DNA from 3 places in the Novosphingobium gossypii genome. Region 2 is predicted to be linked to each of the others. Evidence: riboswitches for the same ligand, from Rfam matches in the RefSeq annotation. Region 2 holds a riboswitch; each other region holds the start of a gene.
The links. Region 2 has a riboswitch for cobalamin ahead of GGR40_RS15165 (TonB-dependent receptor plug domain-containing protein). Riboswitches for the same ligand answer to the same signal wherever they lie in the genome.
Positions count from the first base shown of each region.

Region 1: another riboswitch for cobalamin. It lies ahead of GGR40_RS09450 (DUF1636 domain-containing protein); the one in region 2 lies ahead of GGR40_RS15165 (TonB-dependent receptor plug domain-containing protein).
Region 3: another riboswitch for cobalamin. It lies ahead of GGR40_RS13350 (cobalamin biosynthesis protein CobG); the one in region 2 lies ahead of GGR40_RS15165 (TonB-dependent receptor plug domain-containing protein).

Region 1 is NZ_JBNPXM010000003.1:382,465-387,370, forward strand. Features, by position in the region: gene GGR40_RS09430 (aminotransferase class I/II-fold pyridoxal phosphate-dependent enzyme) at 1-155, opposite strand, end outside; gene GGR40_RS09435 (adenosylcobinamide-GDP ribazoletransferase) at 152-877, opposite strand; gene GGR40_RS09440 (histidine phosphatase family protein) at 874-1,440, opposite strand; gene cobT (nicotinate-nucleotide--dimethylbenzimidazole phosphoribosyltransferase) at 1,437-2,474, opposite strand; gene GGR40_RS09450 (DUF1636 domain-containing protein) at 2,471-2,878, opposite strand; cobalamin riboswitch at 3,112-3,304, opposite strand; gene GGR40_RS09455 (cobyrinate a,c-diamide synthase) at 3,377-4,684, shown strand; gene mdoH (glucans biosynthesis glucosyltransferase MdoH) at 4,663-4,906, opposite strand, start outside.
Region 2 is NZ_JBNPXM010000008.1:70,527-75,432, forward strand. Features, by position in the region: gene GGR40_RS15155 (septal ring lytic transglycosylase RlpA family protein) at 1-159, shown strand, start outside; gene GGR40_RS15160 (hypothetical protein) at 213-374, shown strand; gene GGR40_RS15165 (TonB-dependent receptor plug domain-containing protein) at 417-2,228, opposite strand; cobalamin riboswitch at 2,332-2,512, opposite strand; gene GGR40_RS15170 (cell wall hydrolase) at 2,709-3,908, shown strand; gene GGR40_RS15175 (hypothetical protein) at 4,065-4,418, shown strand; gene lpdA (dihydrolipoyl dehydrogenase) at 4,494-4,906, opposite strand, start outside.
Region 3 is NZ_JBNPXM010000006.1:217,037-221,942, reverse strand. Features, by position in the region: gene GGR40_RS13355 (TonB-dependent receptor plug domain-containing protein) at 258-3,191, shown strand; cobalamin riboswitch at 3,314-3,531, shown strand; gene GGR40_RS13350 (cobalamin biosynthesis protein CobG) at 3,742-4,857, shown strand; gene GGR40_RS13345 (precorrin-8X methylmutase) at 4,857-4,906, shown strand, end outside.

The DNA.
Region 1 (4,906 bases), on a different contig from region 2:
GGCAGGGCATGCCAATCGATCCGCCCAGCTTCGGCGGACTGCCACGGCAGCGGATTGAGCCCGGTGGACAGGTCGAGCCAGTCGGCAGGCTCACCGCCGAACACGCGCGCCGCCTCCGCCAACCGTCCGCCATGATGGAGCAGGTCGGGGGTCACGCCGCCAGCACCAGTGCGGCAAGGAGGGCGGTTTCGACCAGCTCGATGCCCGCGCCGTGGCCATCCCCCGAGATGCCGCCCAGCCGGGCCTTCAGCCACCAGCCCCACAGGGGCGCGGCTGCGAACAGCGCCAGCAGGGCGGGCGCCAGTGCCACGGCGCCGATAACCGCCGCTACCGACCATGCCAGCAGATGCGCGCGACTGACACCTTCCCGGAATCGCGATCCCAGTCCGGCATGCAGCGGCGGCAGGAACAGTGTCCAGCCGATCGGAGCGATGCGGGCGAACACCGGCACCAGCACCAGCGCAGTGACCTGCGCCGTACCCGCAGGCTGCGCACAAAGCGCATGCAGCAGCACCAGCTTGCCCAGCAGCTGCAGCGCGATTGTCACCACCGCGAAGCTGCCGACGTGCGGGTCCGCCATGACGCTGGACAGGCGCGCGCGGTCCCCGTGCGCCGCGCCGGCACCGTCCGCAACGTCGCCCAGCCCGTCGAGATGCAGCGCGCCGGTCATGGCGACCCAGCCGAGGAGGCCCGCCAGCGCGCCCGTCCATGGATCACGCTGCTGCAACAGCCACCACGGCAGCGCCACTGCCCCGCCCACGACCAGCCCGGCCACCGGAAACCAGCGCATCGCTCGCGCAAAGTCGTTCGCGTCTGCCTGTACGCGGGGCAGCGGCAGCCGGGTCAGGAACTGCAGGGCGAGGATCAGTTGCTTCATGGCGCCAGCCCCACGATCTGCGCGGTGGGCGCATCGCCGGGCCACAGGCGCAGGGTCAGCAGCGCGGTGCAGGGAAGGTCGAAGGCCCAGACCTGCCGATGGTCCATGCCGCACAGCACGGAAAGCGCCGCGCGCATGGCCCCGCCGTGGGTGATGACCAGCGCCGGGCCATGGAGCCGGTCGATGGCGCGGACCACGCGGCTGCGCAAGTCGGACCATCGTTCTCCTCCGGGCGGGGCATACGCGTCGGGGTCATTCCAGAACCGTTCGTAGGCGGCAGCGTCCAGTTCGTGCACCGCGCGCCCGGTCCACTCGCCGAAATCAAGTTCGCGCCAGTCGGCATCGACGTGGTACGGGCAGCCCCGGATGGCTGCGATGTCACCGGCGGGCATGCTAGTACGACACAGATCCGATGATATCACGGTGGCGAATTCCAGCCCTTGCGCCCGCACAACGCACCGCGCGTCCTCGGTCGGCAGGGCGGGTTCGTCGACATGGCCCAGCAGGCGACCGGGGCGCTCCGGCGCGCCGTGGCGCATCAGGTGGAGCAGGGTGCCGGTCATCCGGCGGCCGGCCCGGCGCTTTCCCGCCCGGCGACTGCGGCTTCCTCGAAAGTGGCCATGCCGTTGTGGGCGGCGAGCGCAGCCTTGACCAGTGGCACCGCCAGCGCCGCACCCGACCCCTCGCCCAGCCGCAGGCCAAGCCGCAGCAATGGCTCCAGCCCCAGCGCTGCCAGCAGGCGGGCGTGCCCCGTTTCGGCAGAGCAGTGCGCGGCCAGGCAATGGTCGGTGACCTGCGCATTCGCTTGGGCCAGCGGCGCGATTGCAGCGCACGCAATGAATCCGTCCAGCAGCACCGGCACGCGCGCCAGTCGCGCCGCCAGAAACGCGCCCGCCATCGCTGCGATCTCTCGCCCGCCAAGGCGGCGCAGCGTTTCGAACGCGTCGGTACAGTGGGGGCCATGCAGCGATAGCGCCGCATCGACCGCGGCGGCCTTGCGCGCCAGCCCGTGGTCGTCGATCCCGGTGCCGCGCCCGATCCACGCGGCCGCGTCGCCGCCGAACGCCTGCGCGCACAGGGCGGCGGCGGGGGTGGTGTTGCCGATGCCCATCTCACCCACCAGCAGTAGCTGCGTGTCCGGGGCCAGCGCGGCGGCGCCCCGGTTCAGCGCGTCGAGGCATTCCTCCGCGCTCATCGCCGGTTCGCGCGCGATGTTGCCGGTGGGCCGGTCAAGATCGAGCGCGACTATCGACAGCGTTGCCCCGCAAGCCCGCGTCAGGACATTGATCGCCGCGCCCCCGGCCTCGAAATTGGCGACCATCTGCGCCGTGACTTCGGGCGGATAGGCGCTGACGCCCTGCGCCGCGACGCCGTGATTGCCGGCGAACGCTACCGCCTGCACCCGGTCCGCAGCCGGGCGCTCGCGGCCTTGCCAGCCTGCCATGAACACCGCGATATCCTCAAGCCTGCCCAGCGAACCCGGCGGCTTGGTCAGGCAGGACTGGCGCTGCAGCGCGGCGTTGCGGGCGGCCTGGTTGGTCGCAGGCAGCGCGGCAAGAGCGGCGGCAAAGGCGGCGGGATCGGCAAAGCGGGTCACGTGCAGACGAAGCCTTCAGGTGGGGTGCGGGTGATGAAGTGCCCCTTCACCCCCTGCGGCCATTCGCGGAAAGGCACACGGCCTTCCTCACTGGCGGCGTGGCGCACCGCGTATTCCAGGATGGCGCGCGCGGCGTCCGCATCGGGGGCGAAGTCGCCCAGCACGTAGCCCACCTTGCCCGGCGCGCGGATGTGGACGGTGCAGTGGCGGCTGCAGGCGAAAAGGCACGGCATGGTCTGGATCTGCACGCCCTGAAGCGCGGGGTCGGCATCCTGCACGCTGCGCATCGCCGCTTCCAGCACTGCGCCGCCGCGGCGCCCTTGCGCATCCTCCTGCGCGTTGGCGGTGTGGCGGCAGGTGTTGCATACGACCACGGACGGGCCAGCGGGGACGGGAGCCAGCATGGTCAGGGCCGGCTGCGCATGGGCGCGGCAGGAGCCGGTGCTGCGATGGAAGTCGAATGGGATTTCACGTCGGATCCTTCAGGCAAACGGCGTTACCCCGTCGGTTGCCGAAGGCGGGCAGGGTGCCGGCGCATCATGCAGCGCGGCGCCTCCCGCAGCCTTCAGGCCGGCGGAGCGATGCTGTCGTTGCACGAGGAATGGGCCCCCGTTCGGCCGGCACACCCTGTCCGGTCGAAGAACGACTGCGACCGGCAGGTCTCCTGGCTCACGGGTCATCGCCTTTTCCGACCGCCTTCTCAGGTGCTTGCGCACCCAATGGCCTGTGGTCGGATGACTCGTCCGCTTACAGTTGCAGGGGCAGCCCGGGCATTGCACCCGCGTTCCCTTTTGATCCCCTTGCGGGGAACCTGTCGCACGCAGGCACGTATCGTGCGGGCTGCCGCTGTGCAAGAGGCCGATGCTTGCGCCGATCTGCGGGAGACCATAGGTGACTGCGGGATGACGGACGATCCCGCTGTTTCCTGCCCGGCCTGGCTGGTGTCCGCTCCTGCTTCGGGGCAGGGCAAGACGCTGGTGACTGCCGCGCTCGCCCGCCGCCACCGCAATGCCGGGCGGCGAGTACGGGTGTTCAAGTGCGGCCCCGATTTCCTCGATCCCATGGTGCTCGAAGTGGCAAGCGGAGCGCCGGTCCACCAGATCGATCTGTTCATGTGCGGCGAAGACCAGTGCCGTGCCCTGCTGCACGATGCCGCGCGCGAAGCGGACGTGATCCTTGTCGAAGGCGCAATGGGCCTGTTCGATGGCGATCCTGGCGCGGCGGACATGGCGCAACGCTTCGGGCTGCCGGTGCTGGCGGTGATCGACGGCTCGTCGATGGCGCAGACCTTCGGCGCAGTGGTGCACGGGCTGGCGACGTATCGCCCCGGTGTCGAGGTCCATGGCGTGATCGCCAACCGCGTCGGCAGTGCCCGCCATGCCGAACTGTTGCAGCGGGGAATGCCGGACGCGGTGAAGTGGCTGGGAACTCTGCCTCGCGATGCAGGGGTGGCGCTGCCCGAACGGCACCTGGGGCTGGTGCAGGCGGCGGAGGTGGCGGACCTCGATGCGCGGCTGGATCAGGCGGCGGCGCTGCTGCCCGACGCCGCGCTTGACCTGCCGCCGCCGGTGCGGTTCACCCCGTCAGCAGTGGGCCATGAAGCGGATTTGCATGGTCTGCGCATCGCCGTTGCGCGGGACGAGGCTTTCGCCTTCATCTACCGCGCCAACCTGCAATGGCTGGAACGATCGGGCGCGCGGCTGGCGTTCTTCTCACCGCTGCGCGATGCGGCTTTGCCAGAATGCGACGCGCTGTGGCTGCCGGGCGGCTATCCCGAACTGCATCTACAGGAGCTTGCCGCCAATGACTCGATGCTGGCGGCGATCAGGGCGCACCATGCGGCGGGCAAGCCAATTCTGGCCGAGTGCGGGGGGATGCTCTACGCCTGCGCCTCGCTGACGGATCGGCATGGCGCACGGGCCGACCTGCTGGGACTGCTGCCGGGCCATGCGACGATGCAGGCGCGGTTCGCCGGGCTGGGGATGCAGCAGCTCGACCTGCCCGGCGGCACGCTTCGCGGGCACACGTTTCACTATTCGCGGCTGGATACGGCCCTCCTGCCGGAGGCAATGGCGAAGGCGCCGGAGGGGGCGGCGGGAGAAGCGTTTTACCGCGTCGGCTCACTCACCGCCAGCTACATGCACGGTTACTTCCCTTCCGCCCCGCAGGCGGTGGCGCGGCTGTTCGGTCAGGCTTCGACCAGCGACTGAGGTTTGGCAGCCGGCACTTCGGTGCCGCGCGGGTCTTCGCTGGCCTCGACGATGCCGGGGGCGGGGACGCGGAACACCTTGGCGCGGTCGGCCTTGTCGCCCAGGTTTTCGCTGGAGGTCAGGCTGATCAGCCAGGGCGACAGGAACAGGCCGACGATGATCGGCGAGAGCCACACCGCCGTCGTCGTATCTAGAAACGCGGTTGCCGTCAGCGCCGCGCCC
Region 2 (4,906 bases):
AAGGGCAAGGCCGCCGTCCGCGTCCGCGTGGTGGAGCCACCGGAAAAGGATCGCGCCGCCTTGCGAAAAGGCAAACCCGCCGCCACGCTTCCTCCGATTCCCGCGCAGACGCTCGCCAATCTTCAGGGCCAGTTCGCGCGCGGGGTCGGAACCCGCTGACGCCAGGAACCAAACCGCGCCCTTTCGCGTTTCCTCTCCAAAGGAGAGAGATCATGACAATCGGCGCCGAAATCCCGTTCCGTCGCAGCAGGTTTGCACGCGCAACCGGTTCGCTCATCTTCGACCGTCAGCGGGACGACCGCCTGCGCGAAGCCCGCCAGAACGAAGAACCGATGCGGGTATGGTCCGGCAAGGGCCAATTCGTACCTGGCTGAACCCGGTGCGAAGGGGCGACCTCTGCGGCCGCCCCGCCCCGATTACAGCTTTACGCGCACCCCGGCATAAGCCGAACGGCCCGGCGTGCCGTAGCGGCGCACTTCCTCGTAATGCGCGTCGAACAGGTTCTCCACGCGGCCATAGACCTCGATCATCGGCGTCACCGCGAAAGCCGCGCGAACACCGACAACGAGGTTACCATCGACATACTGCGTGTTCGCCGTATCGTCGTAACGTCCGCCGCCAACGCGCAGGTCCGCACCCAGCTTCAGGCCCAGATCCCACCCCTTGTCGAGGCTTGCGTAGAGGTTGCTCTGCGGTCGCCGGGCCAGTCGCGTTCCGGTGATGGTGTTGCGCGCGTCCAGATAGGTATAGGCAAGGTTCAGGTCGAAGCCCTGCCAGTTCATCACCTGCATGCCCAGTTCCAGCCCCTGCGCACGGGCCTTGCCGACGTTGTAGTAGTTGAAACTGGCCAGATCGTAATCGATGAGATTGCGGGTACGGCGGTCGAAATACGTCAGCGTGAACCGCCCCATGCCCGCGGCAAACGGCTGTTCCACGCCGACGTCCCAGCTCCTTGAGGTTTCAGGGTCGAGCGAACGGAACCCGGCGTTGGTGTAGAGCTGATACAGCGACGGAGCCTTGAACCCCTCTCCATAACTGGCCCGCAGGATCGGCGCGTCCGCTCCGGTACCGATCACCCACGCACCATTGGCCGCGAACGTCGTCCTGTCGCCGAAATCGGAATTGTCGTCATATCGCAGGCCACCGTTCAGGGTCAGGCCCGCAAGCGGATGCACCGTCAGGTTGGCGAAGAGGCTGTCGATGCGGGTCGAGTCTCTGGACCCGAAGTTGTCGTCGAACTTCTGCTTTTCGGTCTCGCCCCCCACCAGGATCGAGGCCGCCTCGATCGGCGCGAAGCTGGCCTGCCCTTCGAACCGTTCGGCACGGCCATTCGTGATGTAGGGACCGAACACGGCATCGTCTGAGATGCGGCGGCTGTCGTTCAGGCCATACCCCACGCGGGCGTTGAGCCGTCCGTCCAGCCCGGCATAGCGCAGGTTCGCATAGCCCAGCGTGTCCCGCTTCATACCCACGTTCAGCGCATCGGCGCCGGTATTGTCGTAATCGTAGTTGGCCTTGGTATAGAACCCGCCCGCATCGGCGGAGAGGCCCGGCGCAAGTTCGATGGAGGCGCGGGCATTGGCGCCTTTGCTTTCGAACCCGTCCTTCTCCGTCGCACCGCGCCGCTCGTTGAAGGCGGAAAATCCATGGCCTTTCATCCAGTTGCCGCCAAGCGTCAGGCCGACCGGACCGACCAGACCCGCCGCCGATACGCTGGCTTGCCGACGGTCGCGCCAGCCGTATTCCGCCTGGCCGCGCGCGGTCCACTCTTCGGTGGGGCGAGCGGTGATGAGGTTGATGACGCCGCCGACGGCACGGCTGCCCCACAGAACGCCCGACGATCCACGTACCACTTCCACACGGTCGAACTGGCCGATGGGCAGCGTGCCGAAATCGAACCCGCCGCCGACATCGCCCGGATCGTTGATGCGCACGCCGTCGATCAGCACCAGCGACTGGGCATTTTCCGCGCCCCGCACGAAGACGCTGGCAGGCTGGCCGAAGCCGCCGGACTGCACCGTGGACACACCGGGAAGACGGGCAAGGACATCGGTGGCCGTGGTGGCCTGCGTCCGCTCGATCTCGTCACGCGTAATGACGCTGACGGACTGTCCGACCTGGGTGACAGGTGTGGGTTCGCGCAGAGCGGTGACGACGATGCCGTCGTCGTCCGCCAAGGCAGGTGTGCTCACGGCAAGCGCGGTGCCGAGCAGAAACAGGTACTTCATCGCGGTATTCCTCCAGACCCTGAACGTCATTGCCGTTCATGGCGGAAGGTGCGCGCGGTATTGCCGCCACGAACCCGCTGCACCCGGAACACCCCGTCCGGCTGCGGAACGACTGTCGTGGGCAGGTCTCCTGGCTTCCGGATCTGCGGTGCGCGTTCCGCCTTCCCGGCCATGGGCCAGTGGCATGGTGGAAGCGCCCTCCCCGGTCACAGTTGCGGGGACAGCGCCGGCATTCGCAGCCGGCTTCCCTCTTCGGCCCTCTTCGGGCACCCATGACGTGAGGGCGCGGATACCGGCGGGCGTGCGGCTTGGCAAGCAAGCGATGGATTGCTCCAATTCCAAGTAAATCTTAAGGGCTTCAGGATATAGGCTCCTCCTGTGCCGCAACGGGACGCCGCCGAATGCCCGGATGCAACAGGCAGGCGCACCGGCTAGGCCGTTGCTGCACTCTTGCGCTCGACAGGATTCCCATTGACCGCAATGCTCATCCACCCCGAACAGGACGCCGCCCCGGCGCCCGCGGTGGATTCGGGCATCGATCAGCGGTTTCCCGCGACGGCCCAGCGACCGCGTGACTTTTCCGCGCGCTATCCGCGCAAGGCACCCGGCATCGGCCATCGCCCCATCGTGCTTCGCCGCCGCTGGACCCTTGCTGTCACCGCGCTGGCCGCCGTCGCCCTGCCTGCGTTCGCTGCGCCCGAAGGATGGGGCAGCTTCGCCATCGCCGATGCCACGCCGCAAGACAGTGACGCCCTGCCGATGCCTTTCGAGCAGACAGGTGCCAGCTTCCCGGGCTCGGCCTTCTATTACCTTGAGACCGAGAAACACCCGCTGCAGGTCGGCGAAGGCATTCGATCCGATGCGGATGACCGTGTTTCCGGCCCCTTGTCCGTTGCAAGACCGCTTTACATCGACAATTCGGGCGTTGATCGCACGCGCGCGCTGCAGTGCATGACCGCCGCGATCTATTACGAGGCCGCCAGCGAATCCGACGCCGGACAGCGCGCGGTGGCGCAGGTGGTGCTGAACCGTGTCGCACATCCGGCCTATCCCAATACGGTCTGCGGCGTCGTCTATCAGGGATCCGAGCGCTCGACCGGCTGCCAGTTCTCTTTTACCTGCGACGGATCGCTGGCCCGCCGCCCGCAGCGAATGTTCTGGGAACGTGCGGAGAATGTTGCCCGCGCTGCGCTGGCGGGTTATGTCTACGCGCCGGTAGGCCTCGCCACGCACTACCACACGGTTCAGGTCAGCCCGTACTGGGCACCCAGCCTCCAATACCTCAGCACCATCGGTGCCCACCGCTTCTACGCGTTTCGTGGCGCCGCCGGCAGCCCCGCCACTTTCCGCTTCGCCTATCTGGGCGGAGAGCCGATGGCAGCCCCGCACCGCCGTGACGACACCGTCGACGCCGCAGCAGCCGCCGCCGTGCTCGATCCGCTGGCGGTGCAGCGTGCCTTCGCGGCGACGCAGCCTTCCACGCCCATGCCGACCAGCCCCGACCCGGTAGCGGCGATGACCCCTTCAGCAACCGCACCCACGTATTCCGCCGAAGTGCAGCAGCGTGGCGGCGACACCCTGTATCGTGCGCGCAATCTGCCCGCATCTCAGGGCATCCGGGCAGAGTACGCGAACTCGGGCCGCTGGCTAGCCGATGCCCCCGCCAAGCCCGCCGATTGAAGATAATCGATTGCACCGCTGCACCTTGGGGAATATCCCTAAGGTATATCATAAAAGCTTTGGAAACCACGTCCTCTCATGATGCCTTAGCGCCCTTGGGGGTATGACTGCTGGCAACACGTCGCCCCCCGATCGAACAAGAGAGTATCCGCAACCATGACCATCCGCTTCGCCGCCGCCATGAACGGGACGATGCCGGCCATAGCCGGAGTGCTCTGCACCGGCGCGCCGCTGGGCGCGGCCAATGACAATCATGCGTACCTTCGCAGCACCTTGCGGACGATTGCAGCCGAAGTGCCCGCGCTCGCCACCCCTGCGATCGATGCAGGCATTGCCGAAGCTCTGATGCATTTCGCCCGCCACGGCCTGTCTTCCGCCGACCAGGCCCGGGCCGAAGCGGAAGCCGCTCATGCCCGTGGAGACATGGCCGAACGGGCACGCTGGCTCGGCATCTGCGGCCATCTGGACCGCCGCATGGCCGCTGCCGTGAAACGCCGCCTTACGCTCTGAACCGCTCGACGCGGACATGGAAAAAGGGCCGGCGCTTGCGCACCGGCCCTTTTCATATGCCTGTGATAAGGCCGATCAGATGTGGATCGGCTTGCCGGTGACGGCCATTGCCGCTTCCTTGATCGCTTCGGAATGCGTCGGATGCGCGTGGCAGGTATACGCAATGTCTTCCGACGTCGCGCCGAACTCCATTGCCTGCGCCGCCTGACCGATCATCGTGCCCGCCACTGAAGCGATGCACCACACGCCGAGCACGCGGTCCGTCTCGGCATCGGCGATGACCTTAACGAAGCCATCCGGCTCGTGGTTGGTCTTTGCGCGCGAGTTAGCCAGCATCGGGAACTTGCCGACCTTGATCGCGCCGCGCTCCTTGGCAGCTTCCTCGGTCAGGCCCACGCCCGCGATTTCGGGCTGGGTGTAGACCACGCCGGGGATGACATCGTGGTTCACGATGCCGGTCAGCCCTGCGATGTTCTCGGCAACGGCGA
Region 3 (4,906 bases), on a different contig from region 2:
TGGCTGGACTGCCTGCGATCCCGTGCATCACACGGCCGGGAATGCCCTTGCGGTATGCATCAACCATCTGAGCCCTTGGGCGAGAAGTATAAAGGCGCGATCTGGACAAGAAGTAGCAATTTTCGCAACGACTTATAAGCGTAACATCATTGCAACATGCTGTAATAAAGCGATGGCTAGATAACCTCGAGATGTTGACAGCCATGGCATCTGTCGAGAGCCTGTATCCTTGAACTAGGGCAATACAGGGGCTCTCCATGATCAACCGTAATCGCCGCCGCGCCGGGGCTTGGCTTGTTGCCACCGCGCTTTCGACATTGCTCCCGACCACGATCCATGCACAGGAAACTGCTGCTGAAGACAGCGCCGACGATGCCATCGTCGTCACCGGCAGCCGCATCCAGCGCTCGGATTACGGGGTGGCCAACCCGCTGGTCACCGTCACCGCCGAAACGCTGGAGCAGTCCGGCAACGTCCAGATCATCGACACTCTGGCGCAGAACCCGGCCCTGCTGAATTCGCTGGGCGGCTATCGGACGTCCGGTTCGCAGAGCGATTTCGGCGCAGTAGGCGTGGCGCTCCTCGATCTGCGCGGCCTGGGTGAGAACCGCACGCTGGTGCTGGTCAACGGCCGGCGCCACGTCGCTAGCCTGTCCGGCTCCGCAGCCGTCGACATCAACACCATCCCGACCGACCTGATCGAGAGCGTCGACGTGCTGACCGGCGGCGCATCGGCCATCTACGGTGCGGACGGCGTGTCGGGCGTGGTCAACTTCCAGCTCAAGCGCGACTTCGAAGGGCTGAAGGCCAGCGGACAGATGGGCATCTCCAGCCGTGGAGACGCCGGCCAGCGGTACGGCTCGCTGACGTATGGCCGCAATTTCAGTGACGGGCGCGGCAATGTCGCCTTGTCCTACGAATTTCGCGAACAGGATCGGGTGTCCAGCACCCGCCGCGCGCGGACCGGCGATCCCCTGCGCACGTATGGCATCGTGCGCGATCCGGCGGACTTCCCGGACGATCCCGCCGTGCCCGATCGTCGTCCGTTCAACAACCTGCGCTATGCCGACAGTTCGCCCGATGGCGCGATCGATCTCGATCTGGATGGCATCCCGGACTACACCGGCTCGGGCAAGGTCTATGACCGGGGCCTGCTGCTGCCGTCGTCAGGCGGCCTGACGCAGGGCGGCGACAGCACCCCGCTGGCCGGCTACCAGGGCGACCTGCAGGCCGCCAACCGCGTTCACAACGTCAACCTGCTGGCGCATTACGACTTCAGCGATGCGGTTTCGTTCTATTTCGAAGGCAAGTACGTCCGCAACAAGACCTTCACGCAGGCGCAGCCGTCGTTCGATTTCTTCACGTACCTGACGCCTGAGAACCCCTACCTGCAGGAACGGTTCGCCGGCATCGCCTCGACGGCGGACGGCGCCTACATCTCGCGCGACAACTACGATCTGGGTGTTCGCGGTGAGACCAACGACCGCGAAACGATGCGGTTCGTCGGCGGCTTCGAAGGGCAGATTTCGGATCACGCGCGGTACGATATCTATTACACTTTCGGGCAGACCAAGTCGAAGATCGGTCTCACGAACTATCGCATCGAAGATCGCTATTATGCGGCGCTCGATGCGGTGGTCGATCCGGCCACGGGCAATGTCGTATGCCGTTCGAACCTGGTGGGCGGCAACATCGACCCCAACAACTTCGATGCGCCCGCGACCACCTTCACGCCCGGTGCCGGCAGCGGCTGCCGCCCGCTGAACCTGGTGGGCAACGGCGTGCGCGATCAGGCGGCGGTGGACTGGATCAACGCGGACATCATGAACCGCGCCAAGATCCAGCAGCATGTCGTGTCCGGCTCGATCTCGGGCGATTTCGGTCAGTTCTTCGAACTGCCGGGCGGTCCGGTCGGGTTCGCGCTGGGCGGCGAATATCGCAAGGAAAAAAGCCAGTTTACCCCGGATGCGCTGCTGCAGCAGGGGGCACTGGCCGACTTCTCGCTGCAGTTGCCGGAACGCGGCAGCTTCGACGTCAAGGAAGCCTTCGCGGAGCTTTCGGTGCCGGTCCTGAAGGAAGTACCGTTCGCCTACAACCTGAGCTTCGGTGCGGCGCTGCGCCTTTCCGATTACTCGACGGTGGGCAAGACCACCACCTGGAAGGTCGATGGTACTTACGCCCCGATCCGCGACGTGACTTTCCGCGGCACGTGGTCCGAAGCCGTGCGCGCGCCGAACATCTCCGAACTGTTCGCCCCGCGCAACGGCGGCTTCTCGTTCATCAGCGATCCGTGCGACCCGGTGTTCATCGGCGAGGGCACCCAATACCGCGTGGCCAACTGCCAGGCGACGCTGCAGGCGGCGGGGCTTTCGCCCGCTCAGATCGCGGCGTTCAACCCCGAAAACGATCCGGCGGCAACGGTCAGCCTTCCCGGTTTCTCGGGCGGCAACCGCAACCTGCAGGAAGAGACCGCGCGGACCTGGACTGCCGGCGTGGTTGTGCGCCCCAGCTTCATCCCCGGGCTGGTCGCTTCGTTCGACTGGTACGACATCAAGCTGAAGAACGCGATCAACACGCCCACCGCCGAAGAAATCGCGGAACTTTGTGTCGATCAGCCGACGCTGGACAACGTTTACTGCTCCAACATCACGCGCACCCCCGGCACCGGCTATATCTCGGATTGGTTCGTGCAGCCCCAGAACGTCGCCAATTTCCGTACCTCGGGCGCCGACATCAAGCTGAATTATGCGTTCGACACGGCGCGGGCCGGATCGTTCGGCGTGACCCTGGTGGGCGGCTACCTCAACAAGCTTGAGTTCATCCCGACGCCGGGCGCGACAGTCGATGTGGACCGCGAGGAATCGTACTATCCCAAGTGGAACGCGACCGCGGACGTGACCTGGAAGCTGGACAAGCTGACGGTGAACTACGGTGTCAGCTGGTTCAGCAAGACGCGCCGCTACACGATCGAGGAACTGGCCGCCAACCCAGACATCTCCGATCCCAGGTATTTCCGCTACAAGGAAAAGTGGCAGCACGACATCTACGTCGCCTATGACGTGGATGAGCGTTTCCGCTTCTTCGTCGGCGCCAACAACCTGTTCGACCAGGAACCCTCGATCGCGTCCACAAACTACCCGATCAGCTTCGTGGGCCGCTACATGTACGCAGGTGCCAAGGTCACCATGTAGCATCGGCCTTCGGGCGGCTCGCAACGGCGGCCGCCCGGACCCTGGTTCATTCGCGACGGAATCGGTTGGTCACCGCGCAAGTTCGTTGTAAGGCGCAGGTCCGGCTGCGGAGCGATCCGTTGGCCGGACATGATCGTGCCGGTGCCCTTCACGGGGCTTAATCGGGAATGCGGTGCGGGGGCCTGGCTCCCAAATCCGCGGCTGTCCCTGCAACTGTGAGCGGATAGCGCGATGCACTCGCCTCCTTCAGGGAGGCAGCCACTGGGCCGCAAGGTCCGGGAAGGCGTGCATCAAGCTGTGACCCGCGAGCCAGGAGACCTGCCGGCGCACTGGTCGCTCTTGCCTTGGTCCAGGGGATGGTCACGGCACGGTTGTTCTTCCGTCTGGGCGACGAAGCGGTGCGGCCGGGGCTGCACGTGCGCGCGTCGCCGGGTGCCTTTTGCGCCCGCCCGTCGGCCCGCGTCGGTCGGCGTCTGCCGATAAGCCCCGTCCCTTGGTTCGGCCCGGCGCGCGGGGTGGGTTGCCTGTGACGGCGCAAGGAGAAGGACAGGTGCGGGGCTGGTGCCCCGATGCCTGGCATCCGATGATGGCCGGGGACGGACTGCTGGTACGGGTAAAGCCGCATCTGGGCCGGATGAGCGCTGTCGAGGTGCAGGCCCTGTGCGAGGCCGCGCTGGCTTACGGTAACGGCCAGATCGACCTGACCCGTCGCGCCAACTTCCAGATCCGCGGCGTTGAGGAGGCCTGTTGGCCGAGGCTGCTGGAGCAGCTTTGCGCTGCCAACATCGTCGACGGTGATGGGGAGCAGGAAAGCCGCCGCAATATCCTCGCCGCGCCGGACTGGCGGGCAGGCGACGACACCGCGCGCATCGCTGGCGAACTGCGCGATCGGCTGCAGGAGTTTTCGCAGCTTCCGGGCAAGGTGGGCTTCGTCATCGACGCGGGCGAAGGTCTGGCGCTGGCGTGCGAACCCGGCGATTTCCGGATCGAGCGCGCCGGTGACGGCAGCCTGCTGCTGCGCGCGGACGGACGGGATCGGGGTGTTACGCTGCGCGTCGGTAGCGAGGTCGATGCTTTGCTGGCCCTGACGCGCTGGTTCGTCGACAGTGGCGGCGCGGCGGCACGGCGGATGGCCCGGCACGATACGCCGCTTCCCGACTGGGCCGCTGGTGACGCCCGTCCCGCCCCTGCGCTGCCGGCCATCCTGCCGGGTGAGCGGCCCGGCGGGATCGTCTTCGGCGTGCCCTTTGCGCGGATCGAGGCGCGCGTGCTGCTGGACCTGATGCGGACGCCGGGCGTCACCGGGCTGCGTCTGACGCCGCGGCGTATGCTTTTCGTCGAGGGCGCGACTTTGCCAGACATTCCCGGTCTTACCACCGATCCCGCCGATCCGCTGCTGCGCGTCGATGCCTGCCCGGGCGCACCCGTCTGCCCGCAAGCCAGCGTGGAGACGCGCGATCTGGCGCGGCTGCTTTGCACGAGCGTGCAGGGCGGCCTGCATGTTTCCGGCTGCGGCAAGGGGTGCGCCCGTTCGCGCCCCGCCGACGTTACCGTAGTGGGCCACAATGGCCGTTACGACCTTGCCTTCGCTGCCCGCGCCGATGCCGAACCGCTGTACCGGGGGTTGGACAGCGCCGAAATCCTCGTCCTCCTTGGAGCTTCCTGATGCCGCATGTCTACGAGAAGGACGGCGCCGCGATCTATCGCCAGTCCTT